3 regions of the Priestia aryabhattai genome follow, and region 3 is predicted to be linked to each of the others. Evidence: riboswitches for the same ligand, from Rfam matches in the RefSeq annotation. Region 3 holds a riboswitch; each other region holds the start of a gene.
The links. Region 3 has a riboswitch for thiamine pyrophosphate ahead of M3225_RS24680 (thiamine phosphate synthase). Riboswitches for the same ligand answer to the same signal wherever they lie in the genome.

Region 1: another riboswitch for thiamine pyrophosphate. It lies ahead of thiC (phosphomethylpyrimidine synthase ThiC); the one in region 3 lies ahead of M3225_RS24680 (thiamine phosphate synthase).
Region 2: another riboswitch for thiamine pyrophosphate. It lies ahead of thiM (hydroxyethylthiazole kinase); the one in region 3 lies ahead of M3225_RS24680 (thiamine phosphate synthase).

The regions. Positions count from the first base shown of each region.
Region 1 covers NZ_JAMBOQ010000017.1:20,838-28,491, reverse strand. The annotation lists gene yhbH (sporulation protein YhbH) at 1-879, shown strand, start outside; gene M3225_RS27890 (DUF3231 family protein) at 984-2,015, shown strand; gene M3225_RS27885 (cation diffusion facilitator family transporter) at 2,160-3,056, shown strand; gene M3225_RS27880 (VanZ family protein) at 3,347-3,802, shown strand; gene M3225_RS27875 (hypothetical protein) at 3,813-3,992, opposite strand; gene thiC (phosphomethylpyrimidine synthase ThiC) at 3,970-5,739, opposite strand; TPP riboswitch at 5,853-5,967, opposite strand; gene M3225_RS27865 (hypothetical protein) at 6,049-6,339, opposite strand; gene M3225_RS27860 (undecaprenyl-diphosphate phosphatase) at 6,798-7,622, shown strand.
Region 2 covers NZ_JAMBOQ010000004.1:318,788-326,441, forward strand. The annotation lists gene M3225_RS20200 (UDP-N-acetylmuramoyl-L-alanyl-D-glutamate--2,6-diaminopimelate ligase) at 237-1,736, shown strand; gene M3225_RS20205 (hypothetical protein) at 1,830-2,336, opposite strand; gene M3225_RS20210 (GNAT family N-acetyltransferase) at 2,507-2,971, shown strand; gene M3225_RS20215 (TetR/AcrR family transcriptional regulator) at 3,142-3,741, shown strand; gene M3225_RS20220 (MFS transporter) at 3,838-5,055, shown strand; TPP riboswitch at 5,247-5,355, shown strand; gene thiM (hydroxyethylthiazole kinase) at 5,430-6,236, shown strand; gene thiE (thiamine phosphate synthase) at 6,250-6,894, shown strand; gene M3225_RS20235 (pyridoxamine 5'-phosphate oxidase family protein) at 6,922-7,350, opposite strand; RNA gene ssrS (6S RNA) at 7,497-7,654, opposite strand, start outside.
Region 3 covers NZ_JAMBOQ010000008.1:57,364-65,017, reverse strand. The annotation lists gene M3225_RS24705 (amino acid ABC transporter permease) at 1-529, opposite strand, end outside; gene M3225_RS24700 (amino acid ABC transporter substrate-binding protein) at 513-1,334, opposite strand; gene M3225_RS24695 (fluoride efflux transporter FluC) at 1,676-2,074, shown strand; gene crcB (fluoride efflux transporter CrcB) at 2,075-2,464, shown strand; gene M3225_RS24685 (hypothetical protein) at 2,512-2,727, shown strand; TPP riboswitch at 2,887-2,988, shown strand; gene M3225_RS24680 (thiamine phosphate synthase) at 3,110-3,733, shown strand; gene thiO (glycine oxidase ThiO) at 3,717-4,844, shown strand; gene thiS (sulfur carrier protein ThiS) at 4,841-5,044, shown strand; gene M3225_RS24665 (thiazole synthase) at 5,050-5,817, shown strand; gene M3225_RS24660 (thiazole biosynthesis adenylyltransferase ThiF) at 5,814-6,833, shown strand; gene thiD (bifunctional hydroxymethylpyrimidine kinase/phosphomethylpyrimidine kinase) at 6,856-7,654, shown strand, end outside.

The DNA of each region.
Region 1 (7,654 bases), on a different contig from region 3:
GGAGATGGTCAAAAAGGAGCAGGAAAAGGTCAAGGAGCAGGTGACCAGGCTGGAGAAGACTACTTTGAAGCGGAAGTGTCTCTTATGGAGCTTCAAGAGGCTTTATTTGCTCAATTAGAACTGCCTAATCTTCAGCGAAAAGAATCTGATCAAATTGTTGTGGAACACATTGAATTTAATGATATACGACGTACAGGTTTGATGGGGAATATTGATAAAAAACGAACTATGATGAGCGCTTATAAGCGAAATGCAATGACAGGAAAGCCTGCTTTTCATCCTATTTATCCGGAAGATTTAAAATTCAAAACGTGGAATGAAGTTATAAAGCCAGAATCCAAAGCAGTCGTTTTAGCTATGATGGATACGAGCGGTTCGATGGGCATATGGGAAAAATATATGGCACGAAGCTTTTTCTTTTGGATGACACGCTTTTTACGTACGAAATATGAAACAGTGGAAATTGAATTTATTGCGCATCATACAGAGGCAAAAGTAGTATCAGAAGAAGACTTCTTCTCAAAAGGAGAAAGTGGAGGAACCATCTGCTCATCTGCTTACCGAAAAGCGCTTGAATTAATTAATCAAAAGTATGATCCGAGCCGTTATAATATTTACCCGTTTCATTTTTCAGATGGCGATAACTTAACTTCAGATAACGCAAGGTGTGTAAAGTTAGTAAACGAATTAATGAAAGTGTCAAATATGTTTGGGTATGGGGAAGTGAATCAGTACAATCGACATTCTACTTTAATGTCTGCTTACAAAAACATTCAAGACGAAAACTTTAGACACTTTATTTTAAAACAAAAATCAGACGTTTTTCATGCGATGAAAAGCTTTTTTAGAAAAGAGACAGAAGACCAGAAATATGCATAACCTAAAAGGCCTAGACTTGTTATCTAGGTCTTTTTTATGCGGTTTATTCAGCGCTTCTTTGGAAATAGTAAAAGTACGACTTTATTCAAAAGGAGAATAAGTGAATGAACGAAAATATAAAGAGCGAAATGCAAAAACATCAACAAAATCAGCGGTTGAACGCAGCCGAGTTAGGTTACTTATGGGCGCAATATTTAGGCGATACGCTGTATGTATGTGTTCTTGGGTATTTTCTATCTGTTGTAAAAGATCCCGAGATTAAAGAGCTCTTAAAAAAAGCACATCAGATTTCACAAACTCATGTAGACGAATTGACGGAATTATTCAGTTCGGAAAAAATTCCAATACCAGTAGGTTTTGGGGAACAAGATGTGAACAAAGGAGTTCCTGCGTTATTTGATGATATTTTTATGGCTATCTATGTCAATGAAATGGCCATTGGAGGTATGAAGAAATATGCCAGAGCGCTAAGCGCAGTGAGAAGGCAAGATATTTATGACCACCTATCTCGATGTGTAAAAGAAAGCGACAGTCTTTTAGAGGATTCTAACCACGTTATTTTAAGAAAAAGCATGCTGATGAGACCTCCGGTTATTCCTTATCCTGTAAAAGTAAATTTTGTGGACCAGAAAACGTTTATATCACCATTTTTCTCTCAAATGCATCCTTTAACTTCTTTGGAGGTTACGGCTATTCAAGAAATTGTTAATACAAATGTATTAGGTAAAACGCTGATGTTGGCATTTAGTCAAGTAGCTACCACACAAAAATTACGCTCTTATTTTTTTGATGGAGTCAAGCTTGCGAGTAAGCAAATCAAGCACTTCACCGAGTTACTGTCTGAAGCTGATTTACCAAGCCCAAGGCTGCTTGATGCATATGTAACCAACTCAACGATTTCACCATTTTCAGATAAGCTGATGATGTATCATACTTCCACGGCGGTGACAATCGCTATTGATAACTGCGGTGCTGGTTTGTCTATGTCGTTCCGTTCGGATGTAGCAGTAGAATTTTCTCAGCTAATTGGGCGTATAGGGAAATATGGAAAAGATGGAATTCGGATTATGATTGAGCAAGGTTGGATGGAAGAACCTCCAATGGCAACAGATCGTAAGAAGTTGGCGGAGAAATAATAAGGAGTATGTTGTAGATTATCAGTAATTTTGCGGTACTGAAACATATATAGCTAAAAGAAAATAGATTGCTCTAGACCCACTTGAATGAGCAGTGATAAGATAAAAAAGCTGATTTTTCAAGAAGTAAGTCGAGGTGTGCAAATGAACAACAGTATAAGGGAGTCCATTGCGAAAAAAGTAGCATGGATTAGCGTATGGAGCAATATTGCACTTACGCTAGGAAAAGTAATAGTAGGATGGATTGGAAATAGTGATGCCGTATTTGCTGATGGTATTCATTCTGCAGCGGACGTATTTGCCTCTATTATTGTCTTATTGGTTATACGAGTAGCGAATAAGCCAGCAGATAATGACCATCCATATGGGCACGGAAAAGCAGAAGTGATTGTCTCAGGAATCGTAGGAATTATTTTATTGCTTGTATCATTTTATGTGGTATTTGAAGGAGTCGTTGGTTTATTCCATCCGGTTGAATCTCCAAATATTTTAGCCATGTGGATTGCTGTTATTTCATACATAGCAAAGGTATTATTGTACCGTTATTCTTTAAACGTAGCAAAGCAGCACCACAGTAAGGCAATTGAGGCAATTGCATTTGATCATAAAGCAGATATTGTTGCTTCTATTGCAGCTGCAATTGGTGTTTTATTATCAATTATTGGTGATAGAATGGATGTTCAACTGCTGTTATACGGAGATAAAATAGCCAGTATCTTTGTTGCTTATTTAATTTTTAATATTGCCAGACAAATGATGGGAGAGTCTTTTCAAATCTTAATGGAAGGCAATATTGATGAAGAGTTGCTAAAAGAACTTGAAGAAAGCATTTATGAATTCAAAGATGTGAAGCGTATTGATCGCGTTCGAGCAAGAGAGCATGGCCATTACATATTAGTTGATGTACGTATTTCAATTGACCACTTTAAAACAATTAAGGAAGGCCATGATTTAGGACGAGAAATCAAAGCAACACTTATGAAAAAGCATGATAATATTCAGGAAGTATTAATCCATTTGAATCCTTATTTTCCAGATTAAAAAGAAGCAGCGAGTTGTTATCTCGCTGCTTCTTTTTATTTGTAAATGCAGAAATGAATGAAAAAGGTAGAATAAAATTAAGGGGGCTTTATAAGCAAAATGTATGAGAATTTTTATCTTTTATTCATAAAGAATCAAGTTTAATAAAATTGTATAAAAGGAATTGTATTTATTTATTGATGTGATAGGATAAAAAAGCATGTAAATGCATTCACTACGAATGAAAGCATTGGACAGATACATATAGATAATAATAAATGGTTTAGGGAGTTAAAGAAGGTGATGTTGAAGTGAATGCAAGTATCAGGTCAATCGTTAAAAAAGTCATGTTCACTCTATTTATTGCGTATATGGCAGTGGTCATTTATGCTACTCTCATACGGGAAAACGAACATGTTTACGGAAAAGCAATGAACTTGGATTTATTTAGTACGATCCGTCTGATGTGGGACAGCGGTAATATAATGCTCACTCTGACAAATATACTGGGAAATATCGTAATGTTTGCACCGCTTGGAATGTTTATTCCTTTGTTTATGAAGTGGTTTGACGGTTTTATCCAAGTGTTTACGACTGGTTTTTTAATAAGTTTTCTGATTGAAATTTTACAGTACAAGCTAACGGAACGAGTATTTGATATTGATGATATCTTTTTGAACACGCTAGGTACATTTATAGGCTGGGTTATTATTAAGATACTATATTGGATCAAGAACGTGATGAAAGCACGTTTCAAAAAAAGATGAAAGGACTTCTTTACGAAGTCCTTTTTGCATCTTGTTGATAGAAACACTTAATACAGCGCCTTACGGAAGAATGGGATGATTCAACGATAACGTGCTGACAATTTTGCTGAACAAATAATAACTTTCCTTCAAGCTGCTTAATTTGTTCTTTAAGCTGTTCTACTTCATTATTGATAGATATTTGAACCACTGTTAACAAACTCTTTAGCTTTTTCTTTCATTCCTTCTTTTCTTACTTCGTTTACATCTTTTTCGTTTTCTTGAGCCATGTTACGAATATCTTGAGAAATACGCATTGAACAGAATTTAGGTCCACACATTGAACAGAAATGGGCTGTTTTAGCACCTTCAGCAGGAAGTGTTTCATCGTGATATTCTTTTGCGCGCTCTGGATCTAGTGACAGGTTAAATTGATCATTCCATCTAAATTCAAATCTGGCTTTAGACAGCGCGTTATCGCGTTTTTGTGCTCCTGGATGGCCTTTTGCTAGGTCAGCGGCATGCGCAGCAATTTTATAGGTAATAACACCTTCTCGAACGTCTTCTTTATTCGGAAGACCTAAGTGTTCTTTTGGCGTTACGTAGCAAAGCATAGCTGTCCCAAACCAGCCAATCATTGCAGCACCAATACCCGATGTAATATGGTCATAACCTGGAGCGATGTCAGTAGTAAGCGGTCCAAGAGTATAGAAGGGAGCTTCTTGACATATTTCCATTTGTTTATCTACGTTTTCTTTGATGAGATGCATAGGGACATGTCCTGGACCTTCAATCATAACTTGAACATCGTGTTTCCAAGCAATTTTAGTTAGTTCACCAAGCGTTTCTAATTCACCAAACTGTGCTTCATCATTAGCATCTGCAATAGAACCAGGACGTAGCCCATCGCCAAGTGAAATAGAAATGTCGTATGCTTTACAGATTTCACAGATTTCTTCAAAGCGAGTATATAAAAAGTTCTCTTCATGATGAGCTAAACACCACTGTGCTAAGATCGATCCGCCGCGTGAAACAATACCTGTCGTACGTTTCGCTGTCAGAGGAATATAGCGTAAAAGAACACCTGCGTGAATAGTAAAGTAATCAACGCCTTGTTCTGCTTGTTCAATTAATGTATCGCGATATGCTTCCCACGTTAGATCTTCTGCTACGCCTTTTACTTTTTCAAGCGCTTGGTAAATAGGGACAGTCCCTACAGGAACAGGCGAGTTGCGGATAATCCATTCGCGTGTTGTATGGATATCTTTTCCTGTTGATAAATCCATAATTGTATCGGCTCCCCAACGCGTTGCCCATGTCATTTTTTCTACTTCATCTTCAATAGCTGAACGAATAGCAGAATTCCCGATATTAGCATTAATTTTCACGTGGAATTTACGACCGATAATCATTGGTTCGCTCTCAGGATGGTTGATATTATTAGGGATAATTGCTCGTCCTTTTGCTACTTCCTCACGTACGACTTCAGGATCCATCTGTTCACGAATAGCGATAAATTCCATTTCAGGCGTGATGACTCCTTTTTTCGCATAGTGCATTTGCGTTACATTTTGATTTTTTTTCGCGCGCAGAGGTAAGCGAGTAGTGATAAAGCGCTCGTACTGATCTCTTGGGTCACCATCATAATAGCCGTTATCCTGTGGTTGAACCGTACGTCCGTGATATGTTTCTACATCGTTTCGTTCCGCAATCCACTTTTCGCGCAGAGCCGGTAATCCTTTTTGTAAATTAATTTCATAAGAGGGATCTGTATAAACACCGCTCGTGTCGTATACACGTACGGGACTATTTTCTTCTTCACCAAAAGATCCTGTAGTAGGAGACTGATGAATTTCACGCATAGGCACTTTAAGGTCTTCTCTAGATCCTTGGATATATACTTTGTGACTGTTTGGAAAAGGCTTTTTCATAGAAACTGATACATTTTGTTTTGACATTACATATTCCTCCGGTTTCGCATAAAGTGTAGCTATACCGAACCATAAAAAAATCGGGTTCTGTGGTAGACAGAACCCGATGGAATAGGCGAAAAAAGAATAAACATATACTATTCTTTTCAAGACTACTTCCCTCCGCTGGTATAACCCAAATCAGGTTCAAAGGGTTAAAGAGTTTTATTGTACTCTTCTCTCAGTCTGAGCTATCAGACACCCCTAGTAGAAATAACATTCAAATTATTCAATTTACGGCTTAAGTTTACCATCATTCGGTAAAAAATCAACCCTTAAATAAAAAAAGCTAGACAATTAGCGTTGTCTAGCAGCGTCGATTGCAATCACAATAGCTGTAATAATATGCATGATAAACCCTAAAAATGGAATCCAAGCAACCAGTGAGGTAACAATCCCTAGTATGTTTCCATAAGCAGATAACCCTCGTCTATTAGCTAAAATTAGTGTGATAGCATGAAGAATAAATCCAATAAAAAGAGGAGTATAACTAAAGCCCATAACAATCCCCGCGCCAATTAAAGGAATTCCCAGCAAGGCTTCATACCCAGCAGTGACCCATTTCATTGTACGTACATTTCCATTCATAGTAAAAAGCCTCCTAAAAAAGATACTACTATATACGAGAAAGGAGAGAAAAAAGTTTCAAATTACTTAGGGGATATGTCGTATAAGCAAGCACTAGTTGATTAAAATGATAGATGACAGTAAAGAGGGATGGAAAAAACATAATGATTTAGTCATTTTTTCACATCAAAGAAAAATAGTCTAGATGATTCATTTTTAGCTAAGAGACCGGAATTTATACAGAACATAATGACTACTTTCTAAAATAAATAAAAGCTGATATCGTATTTTTAAGTTATAGCATTTAAGCTTTTTATTACAAATTATTAAAGATTCTTATCTTTTTGCAAATACACATTGTATTTCATAGTTTTAACAATTATGATAAAAAAGCAAGTGTCAAAATAGGAAAATAGTTGAGCATGTAAAATGAAGCGATAAGCTTATTAATTTGAAAGAAAGGCAAGGTACATAGCTTTATGTGGGAAATTATTGTAGCAATCATTTTAGGGATTGTAGAAGGTTTAACAGAGTTTGCTCCTGTTTCGTCAACTGGGCATATGATTATTGTCGATGACCTGTGGTTAAATTCAAAAGAATTATTTTCATCTCCAGTAGCTAATACATTTAAAATTGTTATTCAGCTAGGGTCGATCTTAGCAGTAGTTGTTATTTTTAAAGATCGTTTTATTAATTTATTAGGACTGGGAAAAAAATCAGCTGCTCCAATTGGACCGACAAATCGCTTGAATTTAATGCAGGTAATTGTTGGTCTGTTACCGGCAGGAGTGTTAGGACTTTTGTTTGATGATTACATTGATGAGCATTTGTTTTCTTTAAATACGGTGCTAATTGGCTTAGTGGTCGGAGCTGTATTAATGATTCTAGCAGATTTGTTTGGACCTAAACGTCCGCGCGTAGAGACGGTGGACCAAATGACTTATGGACAAGCACTTGGTATAGGACTGTTTCAATGTATTGCTCTTTGGCCAGGTTTTTCTCGTTCAGGTTCAACGATTTCAGGAGGGGTTCTTCTTGGAATGAGCCATAAAGCAGCCGCAGACTTTACGTTTATTATGGCAGTGCCAATCATGGCAGGAGCAAGCGGACTTTCATTGATTAAAAACTGGCAGTATTTCACATCAGATGCACTACCGTTTTTTATTGCCGGTTTTATAAGCGCCTTTATTTTTGCGCTGGTATCAATTCGCTTTTTCCTAAAATTAATTAATCGTATCAAATTAGTACCATTTGCGATTTATCGAATTATTTTAGCAGCTATTCTATATTTTGTATTTTTATAAAATAAAAAAGCGTGTTTATTAGTCGTTTAAAC
Region 2 (7,654 bases), on a different contig from region 3:
TTTGCTGCTGATACGATAGATGACACGTAGTTCATCCATATTTTACATGCTTTTAGTTTTAAAAAATAGTGATCCGTCTTTTCTTCATTTTCGTTCTACACATGAAAGCAGAATAAAAAGATTGAATTGGAGAAAATTCTTTATAAATGGAAGTAAAGAAAAAATATCCTTCAAAGAGTATTTAAAGGATTTTAGAACATATTAAAAATAAAATTTATATACTGTGAGGAATAGCTATGAACATCCACTTTGATACATTAACGAACTTATCAATTAAAAATATTTTTGGGCCTGCATCTCAAACGATCACCCATCTAACATATCATTCAAAGCAGGTTCACGACGGATCAGTATTTTTTAGTATAAAAGGTGAAAATGAAGATGGACATCAATATATTAAAGAAGCTATAGCTAGAGGAGCCGTAGCAGTCTTTGGGACAAGCGTTGAGAAGCTTCGTCTTTTGAGCACCCAGTATTCTCACTGTACGTTTTTAACTGTTGACGACGTTCGCAAAGTAATGGCTTCTTTTTCTAAAATGTATTTTGATTATACGGATGAAAAAATTGAGACAATTGGCGTTACCGGTACAAATGGTAAAACAACCGTAGCAGCTTACGTAAGGTCGCTTTTAACTCTTTTAAAATTGCCAACAGGGTCGATTGGAACGACCGGCATTTGGTCATCAAAGCAGAAGTTAGTTTATAAAAAAAGTACGCCTACAACGCCTGAATCGGTAGACTTGCATAAAATTTTTTATGATTTGTATACAAGAGGTGATGAAGCGGCAGTGATGGAAGTATCTTCAATTGCTATTGATCAGCAGCGAGTAGAAAATATTTATTTTGATGTAGCCATTCACACAAACTTATCAGAAGAGCATTTAGAGTATCATAAAACGTTTGAGCACTATAAAAAATGCAAGATGAAATTATTTCAACAGGCAAAACATGCCGTTATTAATATAGATGATCAGGACATGGGGAAAGACTTAAGTAGGGTATTTGAAGGACCTAAAGTCACGTATAGTTTATTAAATAATGCGGAAGCAACTCTGCAAGCAAAAAACATTATCGTTAAAGAAGGAGGATCTTTCTTTGATTTACTCTATAAAGGACAGTCATACAAAGTAGTAGTGCCTGTATATGGTGATTACAACATTGCTAACGTGTTAGCGGCCGTCGGTACAGCTCTCCACTTTGAATATCACATTGAAGATATTATTAGCGTACTTCCTCAATTGGAAAGTCCAGAAGGGCGCTTTCAAGTGATAGAAGGTCCAAATAACCAAAAAGTGATTTTAGACTATGCCCATACGCCTGTGGCCCTTACTCGTTTAGTAGAAGAAGTAAAAAAGTTGGATTATAACCAGCTGATTGTTATGATTGCAGGGATAGGCATTCGAGATTTTAATAAAATGCCTAAAATGGCACGCACCATTGAAGGGAAAGCTGATGAAATTATAGTAACGGTTGATCATCCAGGTCATCATGATCCGAACGTAATCGTAGATCAAGTGATAACGGGTTTTTCAAATCCGAGCGCAAGTAATATTCACCGCGCCCCTACTCGAACAGAAGGAGTATTAAAGTCGCTTTCTTTAGGAAAGCCGAATGATATTATTTTACTTACAAGCGGCTGTATTAACGGCGCTCAGCTTGTAAAAGGAAACGAAATTCCGCATTCAGATGAAGAAATTATTGCCTCTTATTATGCGTCTTTAAGCAATATTTCTTAATATTCTTCTTCATTTATCGAACGTGCAGAAACTGAAACACCATACGAAAGAAGGTCTCTTACTATTTTTAGAGACCTTCTTTTTGCATCAAAACTATAGGCTGTTTTCCGGCTGTGGTTTTGGTTCTTCAATTTTTACATCATGTTCTTTAGCCAGCTTTTTAATAGCTGCATTGTAATCGCGTATGCCTTTTCGGGCTTCATCAAGCATAGCGTTTGCCTCAGCAATAAGGTTGCGGTCCTGCTTTTCTAAAGCGCTGACGATTTTAATAAAAGCATTATACTGGGTATTGGCAGCCTTTATATAGCCTTCATGAACCTTTCGAAGATCGTCGGTTTCTACATCGATGTTTTCCAGTTCGTCAACAAATTTACGATAGGTAGGAATGACTTCACTCGTCATCGTATCGTACATAACAGCGTCACTTGTGTAGTTAGCGCCTGTAACAGAATCGTATGCGTCAATCGCTTCTTTTTCAAGCTGAGCGGCTTTTTTTAAATCTTGATTGTTATAGTCGATTAAATCATCTTGAACAGGATCACTAAAGCAGGCGGATAATAAAAACAAAAGAGGGACAAGACAAAATAAAACTTTCTTCAACGAATTTCACCTCCGTTTAACAATGTATGAAACACCTGCTTGGCAAAGTCGGTTTTAATAAGTGGAGAAAAAGAAGAGAGTGTATAAAAGGATTTTTGAAGGTCGACAGTGAATTTATTCATAAGTCGGTTTGTAGCTGATATCCCCATGGTAGGAGGAAGGAAGAGAAGATGATTAAAATAAAAAGAGACCATTTAACGAACAATGAAGTTATTGAATTAGTAAGTTCTCACCTTCAAGGAATGAACTTACATTCGCCCCCTGAAAGTATTCATGCTCTAGATATTGAAAGCTTAAAACAACATGATATTACGTTTTGGAGCGTGTGGGAAGGAAGTCAGCTAGCAGGGTGCGGGGCTATAAAAGAGCTAGATGAGCACCACGGAGAAATTAAATCGATGCGAACAGCCACCGCCCATTTGCGGAAAGGAATTGCTAGAGAGCTGCTGCAGTACATAATAAATGAAGCACAAAAACGAGGGTACCGACGCTTAAGCTTAGAAACAGGATCCGCACCCGCTTTTGAACCGGCTAGAAAGCTATACGCCAGTTTTGGATTTTACCAATGCGAACCGTTTTCTACCTACAAAGAAGATCCATACAGTGTATTTATGACAAAAGAACTGAATGATTAAAAGCCTTTTTAAAAGGCTTTGTTTTTTTGTTTTGTCATGATTCATATAAAAAAGGTATAAACTCGGTTTTCTCACTAGACAAAAAGGTTTTTCCTATGTAGTATAGGTGTCAGATAATACAAAACGAATGTTCAGTATAAATAATAAATGTGCGGGGCGGTGGAAATAGCTTGAATAAAAAAAAGCTTCAAAGTGAACAAACAAAAAGAAAAGTGGCAGATGCCGCTAAAGCATTGTTTTCCCAAAAAGGCTATAAAGCTACGTCTATTGAGGAAATTGTAGAAGCTACGGGAAGCAGTAAAGGGAATATTTATTATCACTTTAAAAGTAAAGAAGGACTTTTTCTCTATTTAATAGACGAATGGGATCTCGAGTGGGAAAGAAACTGGAAAGAAAGAGAGGCTCTTTACAAAACAACAAGAGATAAGCTTTTTGGAATTGCGGAGCAAATCATTTTAGATGATTTGAATCATCCTCTTACGAAAGCTGCCGATGAGTTTTTTAACAACGAGGAAAAGGGTAGCGATATCGAAGAGCGAATTGATGAGATGGTGAAACGACACGTGGAGTTTAACCGCGAACTTTTGCAAAAAGGCATTGATGAAGGTGAGTTTTCTCATAAAAATGCAGAACAGCTTGCAGTGGTTTTAGAAGGGCTGTTTGTGGGGATGAGCCGCATGTCTCGAAAAACGAGCACGGAAAATGCCCTGCAGCTTTACCATTCAGCAATCGATGTATTTTTAAACGGAATTATAGCAAGGTCTTCTTAAATAGTCGGGGATGCTTATTGCGGTAATGAGTAATCCCTCATTATTTTGTATTTTTATAGACCGAACGTTCAGTATTTTTGTAATCAGGAGGTTTATATGTCATTATTGTTAAGAAATCGAGCGGCGATTTTGCTGCTTATGCTAAATATTTTTATTATCTTTACGGGAATCGGTCTCGTTATCCCAATTATGCCAACATATATGACAGAGCTTCATATCAATGGCAGCGTGATGGGGCTTTTAGTAGCGGTGTTTTCGTTAACTCAATTTCTGTTTTCACCTTTAGCGGGCCGGTTATCAGATTCGTTAGGGAGAAAGAAAATTATTGTAGCGGGAATGATTGTTTTTGCCCTGTCTGAATGGTTCTTTGGTTCAGTGAGTACCCCTCTTTTATTATTTGTATCCAGAATGTTAGGCGGGGTCGGGGCCGCGCTTATTATGCCTGCTGTTATGGCCTATACAGCAGACGTGACGTCTGCTAAAGAACGCGCTAAAGGAATGGGCTATGTGACGGCGGCGATTACAACAGGATTTATTATTGGGCCAGGTATCGGAGGCTTTTTAGCTGAATACGGCATGCGCGTACCGTTTTATATGGCCGCAGTAGCAGGAGGCTTGGCTGCAGTGATTACGCTGTTTGTTTTGCCGGAGTCCCGTCCTGTACAAAATCCTGCTGTTTCAAATAAAGAGAATCCAAAAGAAGATCGGCTGCTACTGCAGCTTATGAATTCCTATAAAGAACCTTATTTTTTAAGTTTAATTATCGTTTTTGTGACATCGTTTGGATTATCCAATTATGAAACGATCTTTTCACTATTTGTTGATCATAAATTTAGCTTTACACCAAAAGATATTGCGTTTGTCATTACATTTGGCTCTATTGCAGGGGCTGTGGTGCAGGTTACGATTTTTGGCTGGATTTTAAATAAGTTCGGTGAAAAAAGAGTAATTTCGTTTTGCTTGATGATGACGGGACTTTTTATTTTACTTACGCTATTTGTGCACACATACTGGCTTATTATTGTTGTGACATTTATCGTCTTTTTAGCAACAGATATTTTACGTCCCGCAATCAGCACGCAAATGTCGATGATGGCACAAGACGACCAAGGGTATGTAGCCGGACTAAATTCTGCTTATACAAGTCTTGGGAATATTATTGGACCCGTTGTAGCAGGCTTTCTCTTTGATATAAACATTAATTATCCATACGTATCAGCTGCACTTGTTCTGCTGCTTTGTTTTCTTTTATCTTTAAGAGCAGGGAAGGACCGAAAAACAGCTGTGAGAAATCAGGCGGTTCAAGAGAAATAACGAGAAGGAAAAAAATGATAGAATTCTTAAAATAGAAGACCTCTAGTAGCTTATGGGAGGTCTTTTGATTATTCTTTTAGTAAAGGTGTAAGATTTACAACGCTACTCAGCCTATAGCGAAGCTTTATTTAATCGGCAAAACAGTGAAATGGTTGCAAATAAAAAAGGTTAATAGTAAACTTTAAACGTAACAAGAATAGTATGGGAGCTTGCGCGGGGCAGGCTGAGAGTACAGGGACGCCTGTTGACCATTTGAACCTGTTGGATAATGCCAGCGCAGGGAATGTGAGTACATACCAAAGCACTTTGCGCATGCAAGGTGCTTTTTTGTCTTTTTTTGCAGGGTTAAAACTAAATGAAAAGAGTGAGAGAACATGGATATTAGTAAAATTTCAGCTCAATTAGAAAAAGTAAGAGATACAAGTCCGCTTGTTCATAATATTACGAATGTTGTGGTAACCAATTTTACAGCAAATGGACTGCTTGCACTAGGAGCTTCACCTGTTATGGCTTATGCGAAGGAAGAAGTGGCTGACATGGCACGAATCGCCGGAGCGCTTGTCTTAAATATGGGTACACTGACGGCTCGAGAAGTGGAAGCAATGAGAATAGCTGGGAAATCAGCAAATGAAAATGGCGTGCCGGTTATTTTTGATCCTGTAGGAGCTGGAGCGACACCGTTTCGTACAGAAGTGGCACGTCAGCTTGTAGAAGAATTAAATATCGCAGTTATTCGTGGTAACGCTGCTGAAGTTGCAAATGTAGTAGGCGAGTCATGGCTCATTAAAGGCGTTGATTCATTAGAAGGCCAAGGAGATGTCATTGAACTTGCTGAGAAAGCAGCGAACAAATTAGATACAGTGATTGTTATCACGGGTAAACAAGATGTAATCACGGATGGAAATACAACGTATACAGTAGACAACGGTCACCCGTTATTTACGAGAGTGACGGGTACTGGATGTCTGCTGACATCAATTATAGGAGCTTTCGCCGCTGTAGAGAAAGAATATGTCGAGGCAAGCGTTGCTGCTTTAAGTTTTTACGGAGTGGCAGGTGAAATCGCCGCAGTGAAAAAAGGTGAAGAAGGGCCGGGAAGCTTCCAAATTGAGCTGTTAAATCAGCTTCATCTTTTATCTGGGCAGGATATTGAATCATATGCAAGAGTACATCAACGTTAAAAGGAGCCGGAAAATGACAAACGAAGAAATTAAAAAGCTGCTGCAAGTTTATTTTATAATGGGCAGCAATAACTGTACAAAAGATCCGCGAGAAGTGTTGAAAGAAGCAATTGAAGGCGGCATTACCGTGTTTCAATTTCGCGAAAAAGGCGAAGGTGCGCTAACGGGGGAAGCGAAATATCAGCTGGCGAAAGAACTGCAGCAAATTTGTCACCAGCACAACGTTCCTTTTGTTGTAAATGATGATCTTGACTTAGCGATTCGCATACAAGCAGATGGCGTTCATATTGGACAAGAAGACGAAAAAGCTCACGTTGTTCGAGAGAAAATAGGAAAAGGAATTGTGGGCGTCTCTGTTCATAATGTACAAGAGCTGAAGCAGGCGATGAAAGACGGAGCGGATTATGTAGGAATGGGACCTGTTTTTCCTACTTCCACAAAAAAAGACGCAAAAGCAGTGCAAGGTACGAAATTAATTGAAGAAGTGCGAAACCAGAATATTGACTTTCCAATTGTAGGAATCGGTGGTATCACGCCTGAAAATGCCAAACAAGTAGTAGAAGCAGGTGCAGATGGCGTTTCTATTATTACGGCGATTAGCTTAGCTGCGTCTCCAAAAGAAAAAGCAGCTCAATTAAAAGAAGCGTTAGGAAAATAAAAAAAGCGCACAATGTGCGCTTTTTTATTATAGCTGAACAGTTTGAGGAGTTTCTTCGCCTTCATTCATAAAGCGAATTTCGTTCGGCGTAATTTCAAGAACAACATACTCAGGGTCATTTGGACCGTCAAACCACTCTTTCATATGATCGTTCCATATACGTCCTTTTAACTGATCACCGGTACGAAGAACAGCTGTACCAGATAATTCTAAGTATTGATCGCCATATCCTTCGCCGCTGTAGCCCAATAGTACGTGTACGTTCGGATTGGCTTCGATTTCTTCTGCTTTATGTGTATTGATATTTGTTGGTGTGTAAAGAGCGATACCATCTTCATCGCTAAAGAATGTCATATAGCGAGAGTGGGGTTTGTTGTTTACAACTGTGGCTAATGTTCCTACACGATTTCCTTCTAATACTTCATTTACTTTTTTAGCAATTTTTTGTTCATTCATTTTATCCATCTCCTTTATTACTTTTTATGTTCCTCAATCGAAGATAAATAAAACATACATGTCTAAAAAAATATAAGTTAACAATAAAATTATTATGTAAACTGTTAAATTTAAAAATAAAAAAAGCTAGCTACAGCTAACTAAAAAATAAGCCCGCACTGCCGTAACCCTAAGTGTCTTAAATACCCAGATCTACTAGGTGGGTGCCCTCATAGCCGGGTTTAGCGTCCCAAGAAGGGCGTGCTATCTGCAGCTAAATTTTGAGCTCCCTTATAACACTCAAAGGTTTAAGACAACATGAGTA
Region 3 (7,654 bases):
CAAGTGACGTATCTTTAATAAGACTAATAAAAGAGTTAGATAATGGCGGAATCGATACACGTGCTGCTTGCGGTAAGATAATCCGTCTTAATGCTTGGGAATAGGTCATACCAAGTGAGTACCCAGCTTCCCACTGTCCCTTAGGAATAGATTGAATCGCTGCTCGGATAATTTCAGATGCATAAGCGCCTACACTTAATGAAAATCCAATAATAGCAGAGATAAATGGATCAATCGTTATATCTAAGTTAGGTAATCCGTAGAAAATAATAAATAATTGCACAAGCAGCGGTGTACCGCGAATAATTGATACATAGATGCGCGCAATTATATTTAAAATTTTTATAGATGATAAACGAGCTAAGGCTGTCAAAACAGCTAAAATAATACCAAGTACAAACGTAATTAATGTTAGTGGAATAGAATATTGAATAGCTCCCTTTAGCATTGGTAAGAGAGATGATTGAGCGATTGAAATCAATTGATTCAATCGCTCTCCATCAGGAATAATATTATTTAGGAGAAACATCTTCGCCAAACCATTTCTTGGAAATTTTTGCGTATGTTCCGTCTTTTTTCATATCTTTTAATGCTTTATTTACTTCATCCACTAACTTACCGCTGTCTTTTCTAAACATAAAGCCGCTTGCAGCACCATCGGACTTCTCATCCGCGATTTTGATAGGTGCGTTAGGGTGCTTTTTCTTATAGTCAAGGAACGATAATTTATCGTTGATTGTAGCATCAACACGTTTTGCGCTCATTAGTTCTACGGCTTGAGCAAAACCTTCGGCACTCGTAATGTTTGCACCGTAAGATTGAGCCATGTCTTTGTAGTTACTTGTTAATGACTGTGCTGACTTTTTTCCTTTTAAATCTTTAAATGATTTGATATCTTTTTCGTCTTTACGAACAATTAATACAGCGCCTGACTGGATGTATGGGTCAGAGAAATCGTATTTTTTTTGACGATCTTCTCGAATACCAACTTCATTAGCAATCATGTCAAAGCGTTTAGCATCTAATCCAGCAAACATGCCATCCCACTGTGTTTCTTTGAACTCAGCTTTTACGCCAAGACGTTTAGCCACTTCTTGAGCCAATTCTACATCAAACCCAGTTAGCTTTTGTTTGTCATCATGAAAAGTGAACGGAGGGTATGTACCTTCAGTTCCAATTGTTAATACGCCATCTTTTTTCACTTTATTGTATAAATCTTCTTGTGAAGACTTATTGTCTCCATTGTTTGCTTCATTTTTTGAGCTAGAACCGCATGCGGCAAGCACAACTGTGAAAGCTAATAGTAGCGACAAAAGTGCAGCAAATTTCTTCATTTTCTAAACCCCCTAGTATTCTTATAGGAAATGATACTCTGTGATACTAAACAAGAACACAGCAAAAGTCAACAAAAAAAACTTATACGATTAATGTGACTTAAACTAAGGGAAATATACCTTCTATACACCGTTTGTCATCAGGATACAGAAAGATTTTTAAATTTGGATTAAGTGGATTTTTAAGGAAGATTTAAGGAGTAAAAAGGAAGTTTCATGCGACGATTTTCTCTTTCATTTTTTCATGACTTTTGGTGCAATAAACATATAGTTAAATGTTAAGGTAGAAATAAATTCCTTATGGTACACTTAAAGAAGAATTTATGAAACGGAGCGATATGATGAAAGCCATAAATTTAATCTCAATTGCCTTTGGTGCTATCGCTGGTACATATGCACGCTATTTGCTGAATCTTTCCTTATTATATACGGGATATCCAATAGGAACGGTAATTGAAAACCTATTAGGAAGCTTCATATTAGGCCTATTAACAGGATTTTTTGCGTGGAAAAAGCCAAAAGAATGGATAAAGCTTGGTCTAGGTGTTGGCGTGTGCGGCGGTTTTACAACGTATTCAACGTTTGCAGGAGACGTCATTTCTCTCACTCAGCACCATTTATTTGGTGGAGCTATTTATGTCATTGTCTCTTTAGTAGGTGGGGTTCTTCTTGCTTTAGCAGGCTATCTATGCGGTGAAGCGGCAGGGGAAAATTTAGTGAAATTACATGAGGTGAAGTAAATGAGCATAGTGAGCTTGGCACTTGGCGGGGCAGCTGGAGGAATATGCCGTTATCTTTTGGGTTTAAAAGTTACAAAAACAGTTTCAAACCCTCCTTTTCCAGTATCAATGCTGTTTGTAAACTTGCTCGGTGCGTTTGGGCTTGGTCTTTTTTACGGCAGTTATTATGGAAAGGTTCCGAGTCATGCTTATGATGATTCAATATTTTTAATGATTGGCATTGGCTTTTTGGGTGCCTTTACCACTTTTTCAACGTTTAGTGTGGAAACCGTGCAGTTAATTCGAGAAAAATCTTATCGGAAAATGTTGGCGTACGTGGGGATTTCAGCATTTGGAACAATTGGTTTATTTACAGTCGGTTTACTGGCAGGAACGTTTTTATTTAAGTAAAGAGAACGTTTCTAGTAGGGAAAAACAAAAAGACGGAGAAGTATAGAATGGATAGAAAAGCAGAAGTTTGGAAATACATTTTGTTGATTGTGGCTGTTGCAGGTCAAATCATCGGTTTTTTATTTTTATTTATAAATGTTGTGGCGGCATTTATTTTTTACGGTTTTTATATTCTAACTTTTATTATGTTACTCCTGCTGTTTATATGGGATCGGAAAAAGGAAAAAGACAAAGAAGAATTTGACGACTATACTGATTACTAACCATATAAAAAGCAGAATGGTGCGATGCGTCGGGCCTCTTACATAAAGAGGCTTAAAAAATACATATATAAAAGGAAGAGAGCTGTAAGAACACAAAGGGATATTGTATTTACATCTAGTTGTGTTATAATTTTAAGTGCAAAAACAAAATCAATAAATAGCAATCACTAGGGGAGCTCTTTGGAGCTGAGACGAATGTATTTCGGACCCTTTGAACCTGATCTGGTTTGGACCAGCGTAGGGAAGTGGCGATCATGTTTACATAACAATACATGCTAACCACTCTACGTTGTAGAGTGGTTCTTTGTATGTAATAAAGCCCTCTGCACAAGATGAAGTGATTGAAATTTCTCTTTATTCTGAATGGAAAGGTTTCGATCATGTGGATATTCCTAAATTTCATGTCATTACAACAGATAAGCAGCCAATCGAAGAGCTTCAGGAAATTTTAACAGCTATTGCGCCTTTTGCGGGCGCTGTTCATATTAGAGAAAAAAAGAAAACGGCAAAGCAGATTCAATGTTTACTAGAAAGCCTGCCATTTTGTCACTCTAAAATTATTGTAAATGATCGAGTTGATGTAGCACATGCTTTAAAAGCAAAGGGAGTACAGCTTGCCTATCATAGCTTAGACGTTTCGTTTGTTATAGACGCATTTCCTTCTCTTATTGTCGGAAAATCAGTTCACTCCGTGGAAGAAGCCCTAGAAGCTGAAAAAGATGGTGCTCACTACATTCTATACGGACATATTTATTCAACTCATTCAAAAAAAGGATTAAAAGGTCGAGGGATAGCAGCACTAAAAGAAGTAGTAGACGCTGTGCAAATACCGGTTATTGCCATTGGAGGAATTACACCTGTAAATGCCGCAGAGGTACTTCAAACAGGAGCACACGGTATAGCTGTGATGTCTGGTGTCATGCTTGCGCAAGATCCGCTCAAAGCGATCAAACAATATTCTCATATATGGACATCTGGAGGTGGAGAAAATGAAGAAGCATTATGATGTACTGTTAATCGGAGGAGGCATAATCAGCTCTTCTATTGCTTATCATTTGTCAAAACAAGGAGCGTCAGTAGCCATTCTTGAGCGCAATCAAATCGGTTGTGAAGCTTCAAGTGCAGCCGCTGGTATTTTAGGCGCTCAAGCTGAAATTGATGAAGAAGGTCCTCTTTTAGACTTAGCTATTAGGAGCAGAAGCATGTTTCCTGAACTGGTTAAGGAACTAAAAGAAAAAACGGCAATCGACGTAGAGCTTATTCAAAAAGGCTTATTAAAAGTGGCTGTAACAGAAGAAGATGCACACGTATTAAAGAAAAAAGCCGCTCAGCATCATCGATGGGATGAACATGTAAGATGGATCGATGTAAAAGAAGCGCGCTTGTTAGAACCGGGTCTCTCTCCAGACATACACGGAGCAATTACAATACCCGGAGACGGTCAGCTAGCTCCGGTTAAGTTAACGCAAGCTCTTGCTCATGGAGCCTTGTATCACGGAGCAGATGTATTCGAATACTGTGACGTTCATTCTCTTATTATGGAGAATGAAACAGTAAAAGGTGTACAGACGTCTAAAGGATTTTTTTATGGAGAAAAAGTAGTTATTGCAGCAGGCTCATGGGCTAAACGCTTTATTTCTTCTGAACATTTAGGGCAGGTGTTTCCTGTAAAAGGAGAGTGTATTGCTCTTCAAAGTCATAAGCCGCTGCTTTCTAAAACGATTTTTTTAGATGAAGGTTTTTATTTAGTGCCTAAAGCAGGCGGAAGAATCGTAATCGGGGCAACTAAGCTACAGCATGATTTTACCAAGACGGTTTCTGCACAGGGTATTCAATTTTTGCTAAATAAAGCCGTTACGCTCCTGCCGGCTATCAAAGAAGCAACATTTGAAAAAGCATGGGCAGGTCTTCGTCCACAAACAAATGATGGTTGGCCTTATTTAGGAGAGCATCCTGAGGTAGCAAATCTCCACATGGCGTTTGGCCACTACCGAAACGGTATTTTATTAAGTGCTGCAACCGGACAAATTATGGCTGATGCTTTGTTAGGGAAAAGTCCGAATCATTCATTTTTTACATCATTTCAGCTAAGGAGAGCAATGGAGGGAGTTCATTGAATCTAATTATTAATGGTAAGACCGTCACTGTCGGAGATGAAATTGAAACAGTCGAGCACCTGTTACAGGCTCAGAACCTGCATGAGCGAGTTGTAATTGTTGAGTTAAACAAGAACATTTTGCAAAAAGAAGAACATAGCGATGCAAGCTTAAAAGATGGAGATACATTAGAAGTTGTTTCATTTGTCGGAGGAGGATGAAGATTATGTTAAAAATTGGACAATATACATTTAATTCACGTTTATTATTAGGAACAGGGAAATTTCCGGACTTTACGACTCAGCGTCAAGCGGTAGAAGAGTCGGAAACAGAAATTTTAACATTTGCTGTTAGACGAATGGATATTTTTGATCAAAACCAGCCTAATTTATTAGAAGCGCTTGATGTGAAGCGTTTCACTCTTTTGCCTAACACTGCTGGAGCAAAAAATGCAGAAGAGGCGGTACGTATTGCTAAATTAGCAAAGGCTTCTGGACTTTGTGACATGGTGAAAGTAGAAGTAATTGGATGTGATAAAACGCTACTTCCTGATCCAGTTGAAACATTAAAAGCCAGTGAAGAACTGTTAAAAGAGGGCTTTACTGTTTTACCTTACACATCAGATGATGTTTTACTTGCGCGCCGTTTGGAAGATTTAGGCGTACATGCTATTATGCCAGGAGCTTCGCCTATCGGTTCAGGTCAAGGCATTATTAACCCGTTGAACATGCGTTTTATCATTGAACAATCAAATGTTCCAGTAATTGTAGATGCAGGTATTGGAACGGCTTCAGATGCAGCTCAAGCTATGGAGCTAGGAGCAGATGGTGTGTTATTAAATACAGCTGTTTCAGGAGCAAAAGATCCTGTGAAAATGGCTCGTGCTATGAAACTAGCGATTGAAGCAGGACGAGCAGCATTTGAAGCAGGACGCATTGAAAAGAAACAATATGCAACGGCAAGCAGTCCAACAGAAGGGATGAGTATCGGTTGATTAATCGTTATTCCCGCCAAGAATTGTTTCAACCTATTGGAAAAGGCGGACAGCAGCAAATTCAAGAAAAGCATGTTCTGATTGTAGGAGCAGGTGCTCTTGGAACAGGGAACGCCGAGGCCCTTGCGCGAGCGGGTGTAAAGAAAATAACGCTCATTGACCGGGACTATGTAGAGTGGAGCAACCTTCAGCGGCAACAATTGTATAGTGAAAAAGATGCTGATAAAAGAATCCCAAAAGCAATTGCCGCTAAAAAACGGCTTCAAGATATTAATCATGATGTAAAAGTAGAAGCGCACGTAGCAGACGGTACCCCTCAAGTTTTAGAACAGCTTGTTGAGGGGGTAGATGTTATGATTGATGCAACCGATAATTTTGACACACGTCTTGTAATGAATGATTTATCACAAAAATATGATATTCCTTGGATTTACGGAGCATGTGTAGGAAGTTATGGAATTAGTTATACCATCATACCAAGTGAAACACCGTGTTTATCCTGTTTGCTTGAATCTGTACCGCTTGGAGGATTAACATGTGATACAGTGGGAATCATTAGTCCTGCTGTACAAATGGTAGTCGCTCATCAAGTAACAGAAGTGTTAAAAATATTAGTTGGAGACTGGAATGCGCTTAGGAGGGAACTTGTTTCGTTTGACGTATGGAAAAATGAGTATACGAGCATCAATGTGAACGTGTTTCGCAAATCTGCTTGCCGCTCATGCGGTAGTGAACAAACGTATCCCTTTTTACAATATGAAAATCAAACGAAAACAGCCGTGCTATGCGGAAGAAACACGGTGCAAATTCGTCCGGGCAAATCAGCCAAGCAGCCGCTGCAGCCTTTAGGTGAACGATTAAAAGAAAAAGGATATAAAATTGAACAAAATCCGTATCTACTTTCTTTTTATGTAGATGATTACCGTTTAGTGATGTTTCAAGATGGGCGCGTCTTTGTCCATGGAACAAACGATATAGTAGAGGCAAAGTCGCTTTATCATCGGTATATTGGGTAAGAAAGAGATGGAGGTTTCAAGCATGACAGTACCAAAAGCATTAACCATTGCTGGATCAGACAGCGGTGGAGGAGCAGGAATTCAAGCTGATTTAAAAGCATTTCAAGAGCGTGACGTTTTTGGTATGTCTGTGATTACAGCTGTGACTGCACAAAATACAGTCGGTGTACAAGGAGTTTATCCTTTAGAAGTAGAAGCAGTTGAAACGCAGTTGGATTCGATTGCCACTGACTTATTTCCTAATGCAGTTAAGACAGGCATGTTGTTCAGTGCTGATATTATTTACGCAGTGGCTCGTAAAATCAAACAGTACGGACTGCAAAACGTTGTAGTCGATCCCGTTATGATTGCAAAAGGCGGTCAGTCGCTTCTTCAGAGAGAAGCTGTACAGGCTCTAAAAGAATTATTGCCTCTTTGTGAAGTTATTACACCGAACATACCAGAGGCGGAAGTCATCACGGGTAAAGAAATCCAAACGATTGAAGACAGAAAAGAAGCGGCAAAACAGATGCATGAGCTAGGTGTAAAGCATGTGGTGATTAAAGGCGGACACGACCAATCTCATCAAGATATGATTGATTTAGTGTATGATGGTCATACGTACGTTGAAATCAAGCATGAAAAGATGAATACAAAGCATACGCACGGAACGGGATGCACGTTTGCCGCTTGCGTCACTGCTGAACTAGCAAAAGGTAAAAGCGTGGTTGAAGCGGTCCAAATCGCTTCAGATTTTGTTCACTACGCGATTAAGCATACGCTTGAAATTGGTTCCGGACACGGTCCTACTAACCATTGGGCATATAGAAAACACTTTCGTT